One region of the Plantactinospora sp. CA-290183 genome, then DNA from elsewhere that is predicted to be linked to it. Evidence: riboswitches for the same ligand, from Rfam matches in the RefSeq annotation. Region 1 holds a riboswitch; the other holds the start of a gene.

The links. Region 1 has a riboswitch for thiamine pyrophosphate ahead of ACQEUR_RS15755 (ECF transporter S component). Riboswitches for the same ligand answer to the same signal wherever they lie in the genome.
Region 2: linked by a shared signal. The riboswitch ahead of thiE (thiamine phosphate synthase) and the one ahead of ACQEUR_RS15755 (ECF transporter S component) in region 1 are both predicted to bind thiamine pyrophosphate.

The regions. Positions count from the first base shown of each region.
Region 1 is NZ_JBNJMX010000008.1:841-8,678, forward strand. It holds gene ACQEUR_RS15750 (ABC transporter ATP-binding protein) at 1-662, opposite strand, end outside; gene ACQEUR_RS15755 (ECF transporter S component) at 693-1,283, opposite strand; TPP riboswitch at 1,358-1,464, opposite strand; gene ACQEUR_RS15760 (alpha/beta fold hydrolase) at 1,595-2,422, shown strand; gene ACQEUR_RS15765 (sugar isomerase domain-containing protein) at 2,499-3,248, shown strand; gene ACQEUR_RS15770 (DUF6328 family protein) at 3,507-4,022, shown strand; gene ACQEUR_RS15775 (hypothetical protein) at 4,091-4,717, shown strand; gene ACQEUR_RS15780 (SDR family NAD(P)-dependent oxidoreductase) at 4,742-5,482, opposite strand; gene ACQEUR_RS15785 (MarR family winged helix-turn-helix transcriptional regulator) at 5,546-6,076, shown strand; gene ACQEUR_RS15790 (acyl-CoA dehydrogenase family protein) at 6,160-7,838, shown strand, end outside.
Region 2 is NZ_JBNJMX010000001.1:682,105-689,942, forward strand. It holds gene ACQEUR_RS03330 (ThuA domain-containing protein) at 1-2,633, opposite strand, end outside; TPP riboswitch at 2,977-3,087, shown strand; partial or broken gene thiE (thiamine phosphate synthase) at 3,082-3,699, shown strand; gene thiO (glycine oxidase ThiO) at 3,804-4,946, shown strand; gene thiS (sulfur carrier protein ThiS) at 4,937-5,137, shown strand; gene ACQEUR_RS03350 (thiazole synthase) at 5,143-5,940, shown strand; gene ACQEUR_RS03355 (thiamine phosphate synthase) at 5,958-6,593, shown strand; gene thiD (bifunctional hydroxymethylpyrimidine kinase/phosphomethylpyrimidine kinase) at 6,590-7,408, shown strand; gene thiC (phosphomethylpyrimidine synthase ThiC) at 7,429-7,838, shown strand, end outside.

The sequences.
Region 1 (7,838 bases):
GGGCCGTCCGCCCGCACCCCGCCACCCGGTTCGAGTACCACGACCCGGTCGACCAGGGGAAGCGCCTCCGCCACCCGGTGCTCCACCAGGATCAGCGTGGTGTCGGCGTCCACGGCGTCCCGGACCGCGTCCCGGACCAGGGCCGCCCCGGCCGGGTCGAGGTTGGCGGTCGGCTCGTCGAGCAGCAGCAGGCCGGGGCGGAGCGCCAGCACCCCGGCCAGCGCGAGCCGCTGCTGCTCACCCCCGGAGAGCGCGGCGGTGGCCCGGTCGCGGCCGTAGGGGAAGCCCACCCGCGCCAGCGCCCGGTCGACCCGGGGCCAGATCTCCACCGCCGGTACGCCCCGGTTCTCCAACCCGAACGCCACGTCGTCACCGGCGCGGCCCATCACCAGCTGGGTCTCCGGGTCCTGGAAGACGATGCCGACATGTTCCCGGGCCTTGCGCGGGTCCAGTCCGTCGATCTCGACGGTGCCGGCCTGTTCGCCCGAATCCTCGGCGAGCAGGCCGGCCAGCGCGGCCAGCAGGGTGCTCTTGCCGGCGCCCGAGGCGCCCAGCAGCAGTAGCCGCTCGCCGTGCTCGACGCGCAGGTCCACGTCGCGTACGGCCCAGGCCCGGCGCCCGGCGTGCCGCCAGCCGAAGCCGCGCAGCTGCACCGCGCTCATCGTGTGCCGCTTCCCCGCTCGTCCGGTCCGTCAGACGGCCGCGCGGTCGCGCCCGGCGGGGAAACGGTCCAGCACCCCGGTCTGGGCCAGCGCCCGGGTCAGCGCCCAGCCGCCGGCACCGGCGATGATCGCCGCGCTGACCACGGTGAGCACGAAGACCGGCAGCCGGAACGAGTCGAAGTCGTACTCCGAGTAGTAGCGGATCTGGTCGAAGAGCGCGGCGGCGAGTCCGGCGAGCGCGCCGGAGAGAACCGCCACCGGCAGCCGGAAGGAGCGGTAACGGGTGGCGAGGAAGGCCGCCTCCGCGCCGACGCCCTGGGCGAGGCCCTGCAGGATGGCGAGCATCCCCCACTGGCTGCCGAGCAGCACCGAGACGAACGCGGCGACGAACTCGCAGTACAGCGCGGCGCCCGGCTTGCGGATGATCAGGCCGCCGAGCACGCCGGGCAGCAGCCACACGCCGTAGATGACCGCCTGGGCCGGCGGGAAGAAGGTGAAGGCCCCCTCGGTGGCGCTCCAGACGAGGTTCCAGGCCCAGAAGATGACGCCGAACGCGACCGCGATGACCGACGCGATGACGATGTCGACGGTACGCCACCGGGGGTTGGTGGGTTGGTGCATGGACGTGCCTCCCAGTCGCCGACCTGACCGGGCAAGACGCACGCCGCGGTCCGGAGGCCCGGACTGCGGCGCGGCTGGAGACTCGACCGAACTCCCTGCGCTGGCATTACCCAGATCAGGTTCGAGGGTCTGCGGGCGTCGGCCCGCACTCTCAGCGCTGTGCGCTCCCCTGTCGGATGTGCAGTTGTCCCGCAGACGCTAGCACCGGATCAGTCCTGGCCGATAGCTGTGGGCAGCCTGGGTGTGGCCCGGGACACCCGGCCACCGCCGCGGTCGGCGCCGGCCGGCGAGGTGCGGCGTACGCTTCGGGCATGCGGATCACGGTCCGGGGACTCACCTTCGACCTGCACGCCGGCGGCCCCGAGGACGGCGAACCCGTCCTGCTGTTGCACGGTTTCCCCCAGCACAGCGCCGAGTGGGACGACCTGTTGCCGGCGTTGCACGCGGCCGGGCTCCGCAGCTACGCGCTGGACCAGCGCGGCTACTCGCCCGACGCCCGCCCCGCCGAGGTCCGGGACTACCGGTTGACGGAGTGCGTCGCCGACGCGGTGGCGGTGCTCGACGCGCTCGACGTGACCGAGGCGCACCTGGTGGGGCACGACTGGGGGGCACTGGTCGCCTGGCGGCTCGCCGCCGAACACCCCGACCGGGTCCGTACCCTGACCGCGGTCTCCGTCCCGCACCCGGCGGCCATGGCGTACGCGATCGCCGAGGACCTGGACCAGCGGGCCCGCTCGGCGTACGTGGGCTTCTTCCGGCTGACCGGCAAGGCCGAGCGGCTGCTGCTCGCCGGCGAGGCGGCCGGACTGCGCCGGGTGCTCACCGGCGTGCCCGACGAGCGGGTCGAGCGGTACGTCGAGCCGCTGCGCCGGCCCGGCGCGTTGACCGCCGCGCTGAACTGGTACCGGGCCCTGTCGACCGAGGACCTTGCCGGGACCGGTCCGGTGCCGGTGCCGACCACGTTCGTCTGGGGCGACGGGGACGTGGCGATCGGCTCCGTCGCGGCGCGGGCGTGCGCCGACCGGGTCACCGGCGACTACCGTTTCGTGCCGCTGGCCGGGGTCGGCCACTGGGTGCCGGAGGAGGCACCGGCGGCGCTCGCCGACGCCGTGCTGTCCCGGATCACCCCGGCACGGTGAGCCCACGGGCGGGGGCGGTTCCCGCCGTGGCATCGTGATCCCGCCGGATGGATCGCACGAACAAGTCGGAGGACTGGTGACACTGAGCGCCGAGGGCTACCTGGAAACCGTGACCGCGACGATGGCCCGGGTGGCGGCGAGCCAACGCGACGGCGTACGCCGGGCGGCCGAGCTGATCACGACCGCGCTGCGGGCCGACGGCGTGGTGCACGCCTTCGGCACCGGCCACTCGGAGGCGCTGTCGATGGAGATCGCCGGCCGGGCCGGCGGGCTGGTCCCGACGAACCGGATCGCGCTGCGCGACCTGGTGCTGCACGGCGGCGAGCCGGCCCACATCCTCGGGCCGACCCTGGAACGCGACCCGACGGTGGCCCGGCGGCTGCTGGACCTGGCGCCGGTCCGGCCACCGGACATCTTCGTGATCGCCTCGAACTCCGGCGTCAACGGCACCATCGTCGAGTTCGCCTCGCTGGTCAAGGAGCGCGGGCACGCCCTGGTCGCGATCACCTCGGCGGAGCACTCGGCCGGGGTCGACTCGCGCCACCCGTCCGGGCGCAAGCTCGGCGACCTCGCCGACGTGGCGCTGGACAACGGCGCCCCGTTCGGGGACGCCGCCCTGCCGCTGCCGGGCGGCGGCGCGGTCGGCGCGATATCGTCGATCACCGCCGCGCTGCTCGCCCAGCAGATCACCGTCGAGGTGGTGGCCCGGATGATCGAGGCCGGGGAGACACCGCCGGTCTACCTCTCCGCCAACATCCCGGCCGGCGACGAGCACAACAACGCGCTGGAGGCCCGGTACGCCGGCCGGATCCGGCGCGGTTCCTGACGGCGGCGTACCGGTGAGGGCTCGTACCCGTTCGATGTGGTCGGGTGGTTCGGCAACACGGTGGTCGGGCTCGCGCCTCGGCCGTGCAGCTGACTGTCCACAATGGTCGCTTCGTTCTTGGGCTCGGCCAGGGCACGGCGAGCACCCGGAAGGGAGGGACAAAATAGGGTGATCCGGTCATGAGTCCCCCTCGCGTTTCATGATCATGGCGTTCGGGCAAACTGGCCCGGAACCTGAGGGAAACGGGAGGTGGCCTGGGTGACCAGGGAAACCGAGAAGCAGCGCTGGCAACGGAACTTCACTGATCTGTTGCAGGAGTTGCGGGTGGCGCAGACCGGGGTCCAGATCCTGTTCGCCTTCCTCCTCACGTTGCCGTTCAGCACCGGTTTCGAGGACGTCAACGAGTTCCAGAAGGACACGTACATCGTCGCGCTGCTCGCCGCCGCCGCCGCGACCGCGTTGATCATCTCGCCGGTCGCCTTCCACCGGGCGCTGTTCCGGCAGGGGCGCAAGCCCGAACTGGTCCGGTTCGGGCACGCCATGGCTACCGGCGGGCTCGCCTTCATGCTCATCGCGATGGTCAGCTCGGTGCTGCTGATCACCGACTTCGTGCTGCCCCGGCCGGTGGCGTTCGTGCTGAGCGCGGTGACCGCGATCTGGTTCCTGACCTTCTGGGCCGGACTGCCGTTCCTGCGCCGCAACTGGGGCGACGACGAGGAAGAGGACGACGAGGAAGAGACGATGTCCGAGGCGGAGCAGCGCGCGGCGGCGTAGCGGGACCTCTGGCCGGTAGCGGCCTCGCCCGGGACCGGTCCCGGCGAATCTGGGTAGCCTGGGCCACCATGTGGTTCTTCCGGCGCAGATCGGCCGCCGAGAAGGCGGAGACCGGCCCGCGCACCTGCGTCTTCTGCGGCGCGGATGGGGTCAGGCGGCTGTCTGACACCGCCTATGGCGCACCGCACGGCTACTACTGCAGATCCTGCGAAGAGTCGTACTTCCAGCTCATCTCCCGGTTCCGGCACGTCGAAACGCCGGGGCACCGTCCCTGGCTGGCGCCCGACGCCGGTACGGAGCGTCCGCTGTCGGCGGCCTCCGAACCCTTCGACGCGGTGCACGCCGTGGTCGACGAACTGGTGGCGGGGATCGGTGAGGTTCCCCCGGCGGCCGCCAGGATCGCGGCGCTGCGGCTCGGGGTCTACGGAGCGGAGATAATCCATTCCGGCGGTTCCCGGGCCGCGGCGGTCGAGGCGGTGAGCACCGCGATCGCCGACGACCTCGCGGAGCACCACGAGGAGCTTCAGGAGTACTTCGGCGGGCGGGACTACCGGTCCTGCGCGGTGGCGCTCTTCGGCGCCGGCAGCGGCATCCTGTTCCAGCAGGTCACCACGGACGGTGACTGGCTCCGGCAGTACTGCTTCCTGATCGACACCGGGCACGCGGTCCACCGCTACGCGTCCTACGACCGGTGAGCGCCGGTCGCGCCGGAGGGGCGCTCACCGGCCGGCCAGTGCTCCGCCGTTGACGTGCAGGACCTGCCCGGTGAGGTGGCTCGCGGCCGGTGAGGCCAGGAAGAGCACGCTGCCGGCGATGTCGGCCGGGGTGCCGGCCCGACCAGTGCTGGTCTGGGCGACCAGTGTCGCGTGCCGCTGCTCGGTCATGGCGGTGCCGAAGAACTCGGTCTCCGCGATGTAGCCCGGGGCGATCACGTTCGCGGTGATCCGGTCCCGGCCCAGTTCCTCGGCCAGGGTGAGGTTCCAGGCCTCGACCGCCGCCTTCGCCGCCCCGTACGAGCCAGCGCCGCCCCGGTGCGCCGCGATCGAGCTGAGGCTGATCACCGCGCCGCCGGGCGCGAGGCGCGGGCGCAGCGCGGCGGTCACCAGCACCGCCGAGAGGACGTTGGCGTCGAGGTTGGCCCGCCAGGCGGCGGCCAGGCCGGTCAGGTCGCCGGGGTGGCCCGCGCCGATGTCGGTGTTGCCGCCCGCGTTGTTGACCAGCACGTCGACCCGCGCCGGCAGGGCATCGAGCGCCGCCGTCACCTGCGCCGGGTCGGTCGCGTCGAAGGGTACGGCGCGGACGTTCGGCCCGAGCAGCGCGGCGGTCTCCGCCAGCACCGCCGTACGGCGGCCGGTGATCACCACCCGTTCCCCGGCGGCGGCGAACGCTCCGGCGACCGCCCGGCCGATGCCGGTCCCCCCACCCGTCACCACGACGTCCCGCGTGTCCCGGCTCCCCATGTCACCACTCCTCACGTCGCCATTCTTCGTTTAGCGCTAAACGTGCGTGCGACACTACCAGGCATGAGTCAGTCCAAGCAGCCCCCGAACGATCTCGCGGCCCAGATCGCCGGCGCGTGGCGGCGGGAGCGGCCCGACGTGCCGGTCGGCTCGATCGAGGTCTTCACCCGGATCCACCAGGCCGCCAAGCTGCTAGCCGACCAGCGGCGCCGGACGCTGGCCAGGATCGGCATGGACGCCGCCACCCTCGACCTGCTCAGCACGCTGCGCCGCTCGGGGCCGCCGTACCGGCTCTCGACCCGGGAACTCACCGACCGCTGCCTGGTCACCGCCGGGGCGATCACGCAGCGGGTGGACCGGGCGCAGCGGGAGGGGCTGGTCAGCCGGCTCGCGCCGGAGCCGGGAAGTCGCGCGGTACCGGTGAAGCTGACCGATCGGGGACACCGCGCGGTGGAGGGAGCGGTCGGCGACCTCCTCGACCATGAGCAGGGACTGCTGGACAGCCTCGCCCCCGCCGAGCAGGCGGGGTTGGCGCGTCTGCTGGGCGTACTGCTGGCGGGGCTGGCGGACCGCGGCGGCGGTGTCGCAGGATAGACAGATCCTACTGTTGGGTAACACCGCGGAGTAACGTCGTTCTGGCGGGCAGCGCTGGGACCCGTACCCGAATGGGGGCAGCCGTGACCACGACGCAGAACAGCCGGCCGGCGGCGGGTGGACCGGAGGATGGCACCGGCCCGCTGCCCAAGGAGGCCGGCCAGGTCTCGGAGCAGGAGGCCCGGCAGGTCGCCGAGGCCGCCCGCGAGCTCGAATGGGGCAGACCGAGCTTCGGCAAGGAACTCTTCCTCGGCCGGCTCCGACTCGACCTGATCGACCCGTGGCCGCGCCCCGATCCGGAGCGCGCGGCAAAGGCCGAGGAGTTCCTGGGACGGCTGGCGGAGTACGTGCGTTCCGATGTGGACGGCGCCGCAATCGAGCGGGACGCGCGGATCCCGGACGAGGTGTTCCAGGGCCTGGCGGGGCTCGGCGCGTTCGGCATGAAGATCGGCGAGAGGTACGGCGGCCTCGGGCTGTCCAATCTGCACTACTGCCGGGCGCTGGCGCTGGCCGGCTCGGCGAACCCGTCGATCGGCGCGCTGCTCTCGGCACACCAGTCGATCGGGGTGCCGCAGCCGCTCAAGATGTTCGGCACCGACGAGCAGCGGCAGCGCTACCTGCCCCGGCTCGCCGCCGGCGAGGTCTCCGCCTTCCTGCTCACCGAGCCCGACGTCGGCTCCGACCCGGCCCGGCTGGGCACCATCGCCGAGCCGACCGAGGACGGCACCGGTTACCGGCTCAACGGCGTCAAGCTCTGGGCCACCAACGGCAGCGTGGCGAGCCTGCTGGTGGTGATGGCCCGGGTGCCGAAGACCGAGGACCGACGGGGCGGGATCACCGCGTTCGTGGTCGAGGCCGACTCGCCGGGGATCACCGTCGAGCGGCGCAACGAGTTCCTCGGCCTGCGCGGGCTGGAGAACAGCGTCACCCGGTTCCACGACGTCGTCGTACCGAAGGAGAACGTCATCGGGGGCGAGGGCCGCGGCCTCAAGATCGCCCTGACCACCCTGAACACCGGCCGGCTCTCGCTGCCCGCGATGTGCGTCGGCGCCGCGAAGTGGTCGCTCAACGTGGCCCGCGAGTGGGCGGCCGACCGGGTGCAGTGGGGCCGGCCGGTCGGCGAGCACGAGGCGGTCGCGACCAAACTCTCCTTCATCGCCGCGACCACCTACGGCATGGAGACCATGCTGGACCTCTGCTGCATGCTCGCCGACGACGACACCAACGACATCCGGATCGAGGCGGCGCTGGTGAAGCTCTACGCCAGCGAGATGGCGTGGCGGATCGCGGACGAGCTGATCCAGATCCGGGGCGGACGCGGCTACGAGACGGCCGGGTCGCTCCAGGCCCGGGGTGAGCGCCCGGCCGCCGCCGAGCAGCTCCTGCGGGACCTGCGGATCAACCGGATCTTCGAGGGCTCCACCGAGATCATGCACCTGCTGATCGCCCGCGAGGCGGTCGACGCGCACCTCTCGGTGGCCGGCGACATCATCGACCCCAAGGCCGAGCTGGGCCGCAAGGTCCGGGCCGGGGCGCGGGCCGGCGCGTTCTACGCGAAGTGGCTGCCGACCCTCGCCGTCGGCCGGGGCCAGACCCCCAACGGGTACGCCGAGTACGGGCCGCTCGCCGGCCACCTGCGGCACGTGGAGCGCGCCTCCCGCAAGCTGGCCCGGTCGACGTTCTACGCGATGTCCCGGTGGCAGGGCAGGATGGAGCGCAAGCAGGCGTTCCTCGGCCGGATCGTGGACATCGGCGCCGAGCT
Region 2 (7,838 bases), on a different contig from region 1:
TGCACCACGCCCTCGCAGCCGAACTGCTCGCCCATCGGGTGGGCGTGCTCGTCGTGGCCGAGGAAGTACTGCAACTTCACCCGGTCGCAGTCGATCGTCCCGTCCTCCGGGTCGGTCACCGTGACGGTGTACTTCACCTGGTCGCCCCAGTCGAAGAACCCGCCCTGCGGCGGGAACTCGATGGTCACGGTCGGGGCGGTGTTGCCGACGGTCACCGGCACGTTCGCCACCGCGGTCCGGCCGGTGTCGCCCGTGACGGTGAGCTGGGCGGTGTAGTTGCCCGGCGCGCTGTAGGTGTGCGTCGGGTTCGGCTCGGTCGAGGTGCCGCCGTCGCCGAAGGTCCAGGCGTACGTGATCGGGCCGCCGTCCGGGTCCCGGGAGCCCTCGCTGGAGAACGCCACGGTCAGCGGGGACGCCCCGGAGGTCGGGTCTGCGCTCGCCTGGGCGATCGGCGCCCGGTCACCGGCGATGTACTCGATCCGGTAGATCCCCGAGTTGTCGTTGTTGCCGCCGAAGCCGCTGCCCCACTCGATCAGGTACAGCGCGCCGTCCGGGCCGAACTCGAAGTCCATCGGCCGGATGAAGGTCATCCCGGCGAGCAGCTGGTTGATGTCCACCAGCGACGTGCCGTCCCCGGAGACCTGGAACGCGTACATCTTGCTCTGGTTCCACTCGCCGAACATGGCCTTGCCGTCGTAGTACGCCGGCCACTTGCGCTCGGACGGGTTCTCCGGGTCGTACCGGTAGACCGGCCCGCCCATCGGGGCACCGCCGCCGCCGATCTCCGGAAACAGCGGGTTGCCGCTGTAGTCGTAGTCGACGGTCGCCGGGATGGCCGGCGGCAGGTCGGTCAGCCCGGTGTTGTTCGGCGAGTTGTTCACCGGCGCGGCGCAGTCGAACTTCGCCCCGCTCGGCCCGGACGGGAACGGGTAGTCGTTGTACGCGTAGTTCGCGCCGTGGCAGTACGGCCAGCCGTAGTTGCCGGGCTGCCCGACGATGTTCCACTCGACGGTCCCCTCCGGGCCGCGGGTCGGGTTCGCCGCTCCGGCGTCCGGGCCGTAGTCGGCGACGTACAGGGTGTTCGTCTTGGGGTCGATGCCGATCCGGAACGGGTTCCGGAAGCCCATCGCGTAGATCTCCGGCCGGGTCTTCGCGGTGCCCGGGGCGAAGAGGTTGCCCTCCGGCACGGTGTAGCCGCCGTCGTCCTCCGGGTGGATCCGGAGCACCTTGCCGCGCAGGTCGTTGGTGTTGGCCGAGCTGCGCTGGGCGTCGAAGTCCTGCCGGCCCGGACGCTCGTCGATCGGGGTGAACGAGTTCGACTCGAACGGGTTGGTGTTGTCACCGGTGACCAGGTAGAGGTTGCCGGCGCTGTCGAAGGTCATGCTGCCGCCCGCGTGGCAGCAGGTGTTGCGCTGGGTGTCGACCTGGAGCACCACCTTCTCGCTGGCCAGGTCGAGGGTGTCGCCGGTGACCGTGAACCGGGAGAGCTGGTTGCGCGGGCCGCCGCCGTTCGGGGCGTAGTAGAGATACACCCAGTTGTTGGTGGCGAAGTCCGGGTCGAGCCGGATCCCGATCAACCCGTCCTCGTTGCCGGTGAAGACGTCGAGGTCGCCGGCGGTGACGGTGGTGCCGGTGTCCGGCTTGATGATCTGGACCCGACCGTCCCGCTCGACGTAGAAGACCCGCCCGTCCTCGGCGATGTCCAGCTCCATCGGGTTGTTGGTGTTGCTGTCCAGCGTGATCTTCTCGAAGCTGCTGGTCAGCGAGGCGGAGCAGTCCGCCTCCACCGCACCGGCCGCGGTCTGGATGCCGCCGAGCAGGTGGGTCAGGAACTCGGGCTCCGCGTACGACTGCTGGGTGTGCCCACCCGCCGTGTACCAGGCCCGGCCGCCGTCGTAGTCCTGGCACCAGGCGAACGGGTGGTCGTGGCCCATCGCGCCCGCGCCGGGGGCGTAGCTGGTCTCGTCCAGCGACGCCAGCACGTGTACGTCGGCGCGCGGGTTCTCCCGGAAGTTGTACCACTCGTCGTACCGGGACCACTCGTCCGGCAGCCCCTCGGTGGACGGGTGCGCGTGGTCCTCGACCTTGACCGTGGCCTGCTGGTTCGCCGGGTGCGAGGCGAAGTACGCCCCGACCAGGTCGCCGTACCAGGGCCAGTCGTACTCGGTGTCCGAGGCGGCGTGCACGCCGACGTATCCGCCGCCGGCCTGTACGTAGCGCTCGAACGCCGCCTGCTGGTCGGAGTCGAGTACGTCGCCGGTGGTGGAGAGCCAGATGACGGCCTGGTACCTGCCGAGGTTGGCGTCGGTGAACGTCGCCGCGTCCTCGGTGGCGTCCACGGTGAAACCGTTCTCCGCGCCGAGTTTCTGGATCGCGGCGATGCCGGCCGGGATGGAGTCGTGCCGGAAGCCGGCCGTCTTGGAGAAGACCAGCACGGCGAACGGATCCGCCTGGACCTGCGCGGGTGCCTGCCCGAGCGGGCCGGCCGGCGCCGCCGAGGCGGGGTGGGGGGTGGCGACCAGCGCGGTCGTGCTGAGGGCTACGGCCGCGGCCGCGCTGAGCAGGTTACGGGTGAGTCTGCCGCCGGGGCGGCGGTGCGGGGAAAGGCCGCGGAAGCGGCGATAACTGGACACGAAGGATCTCCTTCGTCCGGTGAGGACAGCGGGGATCCCGGGTCGGTTCGCCGAAGAGCCGTCTCGGGGTGCGGGGGAACGGTCGTGACCCGCCGAGGCCACGACCGCAGAATTCTGTCTTGTCGTTGAACAAATTAGGGCCGCTGCCGGGCCGGCCGGAATACGACGACGAGGTTAATTCAGGTAACGGTTCCGTAACACGGCGGACCGATCCGGATAGGACAGACATTCCGCCGGTGACCACGTGGGAGCCCACGGATTGCCGTTCCGTGGTCGGACGTTGACGCTGTGCGATGCGTCACGGCTCTTTACGGCGCCGTCACAGGCCGCGTACAGTCGCCGACAAGTAACCCACGGGAGCCCGGTGGACCGGGCTGAGAGGGGGGCTACGCAGCCCCCGACCGTCGAACCTGATCCGGGTAATGCCGGCGCAGGGAGGAGCGTTGCCGTGCCATCTCTCGGACGACTTCACCTCATCACCGACGCCCGCCCCGGGCGTGACCCGCTCGCGGTGGTCGAGGCGGCCCTCTCGGTCGCCGGCCCCGAACTCGTCGTGCAGGTCCGGGTCGAGGACGACACCGACGACCGGACGGCGTACGAGCTGGCCCGCGCGATAGGCGCGCGATGCGCCGCCGTCGGGGCGTCCTGCCTGGTCAACGACCGGTTGCACGTCGCCCTGGCGGTCGGTGCGGCGGGCGCACACGTCGGCGCCCGGGACCTCCCGGTGGACGCCGCCCGCCGGGTGCTCGGCCCGGCGGCGGTGCTCGGCGCCACCGCCCGGGATCCGGCGACGGGCACGGCGGCGGTCGCGGCCGGAGCCAGCTACCTCGGCGTCGGCCCGTGCCACGCCACCTCCACCAAGGACGGTCTGCCCGAGCCGATCGGTGCCGAGGGCGTCCGGCGGGTGGCCGACGCGGTGCCCGTACCCGTGATCGCGATCGGTGGCGTCACCGCCGGGCGGGTCCCCGCGCTGCTCGCCGCCGGCGCGTACGGGGTGGCCGTGGTCGCGGCGGTCGCCGGGGCCGCCGATCCGGCCCGGGCCACCGCCGAACTCCTCGCCGCACTGCGCGACCCGTCCACCGCCCCGGCCGGCCGGACCGGCCCCTGGACGACCGGGCGGGCCGGTGAACCGGACCGGCGGGTCGGCGGGCGAGCGGCCGGAGCGGCGGGATGCTAGGCGCCGGTCGCCCGGACGTGACGGTGGTGGGCGCCGGCCCCATCGGCCTGGCCACCGCCTGGCGCTGCGCCGCCCGGGGGATGCGGGTCACCGTGTACGACCCGGAGCCCGGCTCCGGCGCCTCCGACGTGGCGGCCGGGATGCTCGCCCCGGTCGCCGAGGCGCACTTCGGCGAGCGGGCACTGACCGGACTGCTCGCCGAATCGGCGGCCCGCTGGCCGGCCTTCGCCGCCGAGCTGGCCGAGTGCACCGGCCTCGACCTGGGCTACCGCACCGAGGGGACGCTCACGGTCGCGCTCACCGGCGACGACCTGGCCGAGGCGGAGCGGCTCTGGACGTACCAGCGGGAACTCGGACTGCCGGTCACCGCGCTGCGGCCGGCGGAGCTGCGGGCCCGCGAACCGTTGCTGGCGCCCCGGCTGCGCGGCGGCGCGCTCGCCCCCGGCGACCACCAGGTCGACCCGCGCCGGTTGGTGGCCGCGCTGCGGGTCGCGGCCGAGCGGGCCGGGGTGACGCTGGTGCCCCGCCCGGTCCGCCGGCTCTCCGAGCTGGACCCGGGCGCCACGGTGGTCGCGGCCGGCTGCGGTACGGCGGCCCTGACCGGCCTGCCGGTCCGCCCGGTGAAGGGACAGATCCTCCGGCTGCGGGCGCCCGGCGGCGCCCCGCCCGGCTTTCGGCACGTGATCCGGGGCCACGCCGACGGCCGGGGCGTCTACCTGGTGCCCCGGGCCGACGGCGAGGTGGTGCTCGGCGCCACCGTCGAGGAGCGCGGCGACCTCCGCGTCACCGGCGGGGCGGTACTGGAACTGCTCCGCGCCGCGACCGACCTGCTCCCGGAGATCGCCGAGTACGAGCTGGTGGAGGCCCGGGCCGGGCTGCGCCCCGGCACCCCGGACAACGCGCCGCTGCTCGGCGCGCTGCCCGACCGGCCGGAGGTGGTCGTGGCGACCGGGCACTACCGGCACGGCATCGTGCTGACCCCGGTCACCGCCGACCTGATCGCCGAGCTGCTGGCGACCGGGTCGCCGGATCCGGCGATCGCGCCGTTCTCCCCGGGCCGGTTCGCCCGCCCGGCGGCGGGCGGGGCAGGAATGGACAACGGACCAACCAGGGTGGGGAGGACACGGTGGAGCTGACCGTGAACGGGGTCGGGCAGCGGCTGCCCGGCGAACTGACCGTGGCGGACCTGGTGGACCGGGTCTCCGGAGCGCACCGCGGCGTGGCGGTCGCGGTGAACGGCGAGGTGGTGCCGCGGGGCGGCTGGCCGGCCCGGCTGCTCCGGGACGGGGACCGGGTCGAGGTGCTGACCGCGGCCCAGGGCGGGTGACCGGGATGCCGGTCCAACTCGCGGAGACCGATGCGGACCTCCTGCTCGGCGGCGAGAGGTTCACCTCCCGGCTGATCCTCGGCACCGGCGGGGCGAGCAGCCCGTACGCGCTGGAGCAGGCGATCCGGGCCAGCGGCACCGAGCTGGTCACCGTCGCACTGCGCCGGATCGACAGCACCGCCACCATGGGCGGCGGCCTGCTGGACGTACTCACCCGGTGCGGCGTACGGCTGCTGCCGAACACCGCCGGCTGCCGTACCGCCGCGGAGGCGGTCACGGTGGCGCACCTGGCCCGGGAGGCGTTCGACACCCCCTGGGTGAAGCTGGAGGTGATCGGCGACGAGCGCACCCTGCTGCCCGACGCGGTCGAGCTGGTCGCCGCCGCCGAGCGGCTGGTCGCGGACGGGTTCACCGTGCTGCCGTACACGACCGACGACCCGGTGCTGGCCCGGCGGCTCGCCGACGCCGGCTGCGCGGCGGTGATGCCGGCCGGTGCCCCGATCGGCTCCGGACTCGGCATCGGCAACCCGCACAACCTGCGGCTGCTGCGGCAGAACGTCGAGGTGCCGGTGATCCTCGACGCGGGGATCGGCACCGCCTCCGATGCCACCCTGGCGATGGAGCTCGGCTGCGACGCCGTGCTGGTGGCCAGCGCGGTGACCCGGGCCGCCGACCCGACCCGGATGGCGGCGGCGATGCGGCACGCCGTCGAGGCGGGCCGGTTGGCCGCCGGTGCCGGGCGGATACCCCGACGCTTCCACGCGCTGGCGTCCACCCCGGACGAGGGGCGGCCGGACCTGTGAGCCGGCCCGGTCCGAACGTGGACACGCCGGTACCGGCCGACGGCGTGCCGCGCGGGGTGGTGGTGGTCACCGACCGCAGGCAGAGCGCCCGGCCCCTGGTCGACGTGGTCCGGGCGGCGGTCGACGGCGGTGCGCGCCGGGTGCTGCTGCGGGAACGGGACCTGCCCCGCGAGGAGCGGCTGGATCTCGCCGGTCGACTCCGGGCGGTCCTCGCCCCGGTCGGCGGCACCCTGCTCGTCGCCGGAGGAGACCCGCTGGGCGGCTACGCGGTGCACCTCGCCGCCGCCGGCCCGTACCCACCGCCGGCGCTGCCGCTGGTCGGCCGCTCCTGCCACGACCCGCACGAGCTGGCGCGGATTTCCACAGAGGACTACGTGACGCTCTCGCCGGTCTTCCCGACCCCGTCCAAGCCCGGGTACGGGCCACCGCTGTACCCCGTCGGACTGGCCCGGCTGGTCGCCCGCAGCCCGGTGCCGGTGCTCGCCCTCGGCGGGATCGGCACGCCCGAGCAGGTCCGGGCCTGCGTCAACGCCGGCGCGGTCGGGGTGGCGGTGATGGGCGCGGTCATGCGGGCCGCCGATCCGGCCGCCACGGTCCGCGCGCTCTGCGCGGCGGCGACGGTCGAGGCGGCGGCCGGGCGGTGGGACCGGTGACGCCGCCGGTCGTGCTGACGGTCGCCGGCTCCGATTCCGGCGGAGGAGCGGGGATCCAGGCCGACCTGAAGGTCTTCGCCGCGCTGCGGCTCCACGGCACCTCGGTGATCACCGCGATCACCGCGCAGAACACCCGCGCCGTACGCGGGGTCCACCCGGTACCGGCCGAGATGGTGACCGAGCAGATCGCCGCCCTGGTCGACGACCTGCCGCCGCTCGCGGTCAAGACCGGCATGCTCGGCGGCGCGGCGGTCGCGGACGCGGTGGCCGCCGCCGCCCGGGCCGGCCTGCTGCCGAACCTGGTGGTCGACCCGGTGCTCGTCTCGACCAGCGGGCACCGGCTGGGCGTGGTCGGGGCCGTCGAGCGGCTCCTGCCGTACGCCGTGGTGGCGACGCCGAACCGGGCCGAGGCCTCGGCGATCCTCGGCTGGCGGGTGTCGACGCCGGACGAGATGGCGAAGGCGGCCACCGAACTCGCCGCCGGCGGCCCCGAGTACGTGGTGGTGACCGGCGGCGACGCCGACGGTGCCGACCCGGGCGGGGAAGGGCCGGCGGGCGGGGGCGGTGCCGTCGACGCGCTCTGCGGCGGCGGCGAGGTACGGCTGCTGCCCGGACCGTGGTTCGACACCCGCAACACGCACGGCACCGGATGCTCGTTCTCGGCCGCGATCGCCGGTCGGCTCGCGCTCGGCGACGCGGTACCGGACGCGGTGCGGTTCGCCAAGGAGTACGTCGCCCGCGCGCTGCTCGGGGCACGCGCGTGGCAGTTGGGCGGCGGTCACGGACCGCTGGACCACTTCGGTTGGTCCAGCTGACTCACCCAGGAGGTTGTCTGATGGAGGCTCGTCGCAAGGTGTACGTGGAAGGGCCACGGCCGGACATCCGGGTGCCGTTCGCAGAGGTCGAGCTGAGCGGGGCGGAACCACCGCTGCGGCTCTACGACACCTCGGGACCGGGCAGCGACCCCGAGGTCGGCCTGCCCGCGCTGCGCGGTCCGTGGATCGCCGAGCGGGGCGACGTGGCCCCGGTGCGCGGCGCGGGCACCCCGCTGGCCGGCGCCGACGGCCGGCGGCCCACCCAGCTGGCCTATGCCCGGGCCGGTGTGATCACCCCGGAGATGCAGTTCGTCGCCCTCCGCGAGCAGGTGCCGGCCGAACTGGTCCGGGACGAGATCGCCGCCGGCCGGGCGGTGCTGCCGCTCAACGTCAACCACCCGGAGTGCGAGCCGGCGATCATCGGCAAGGC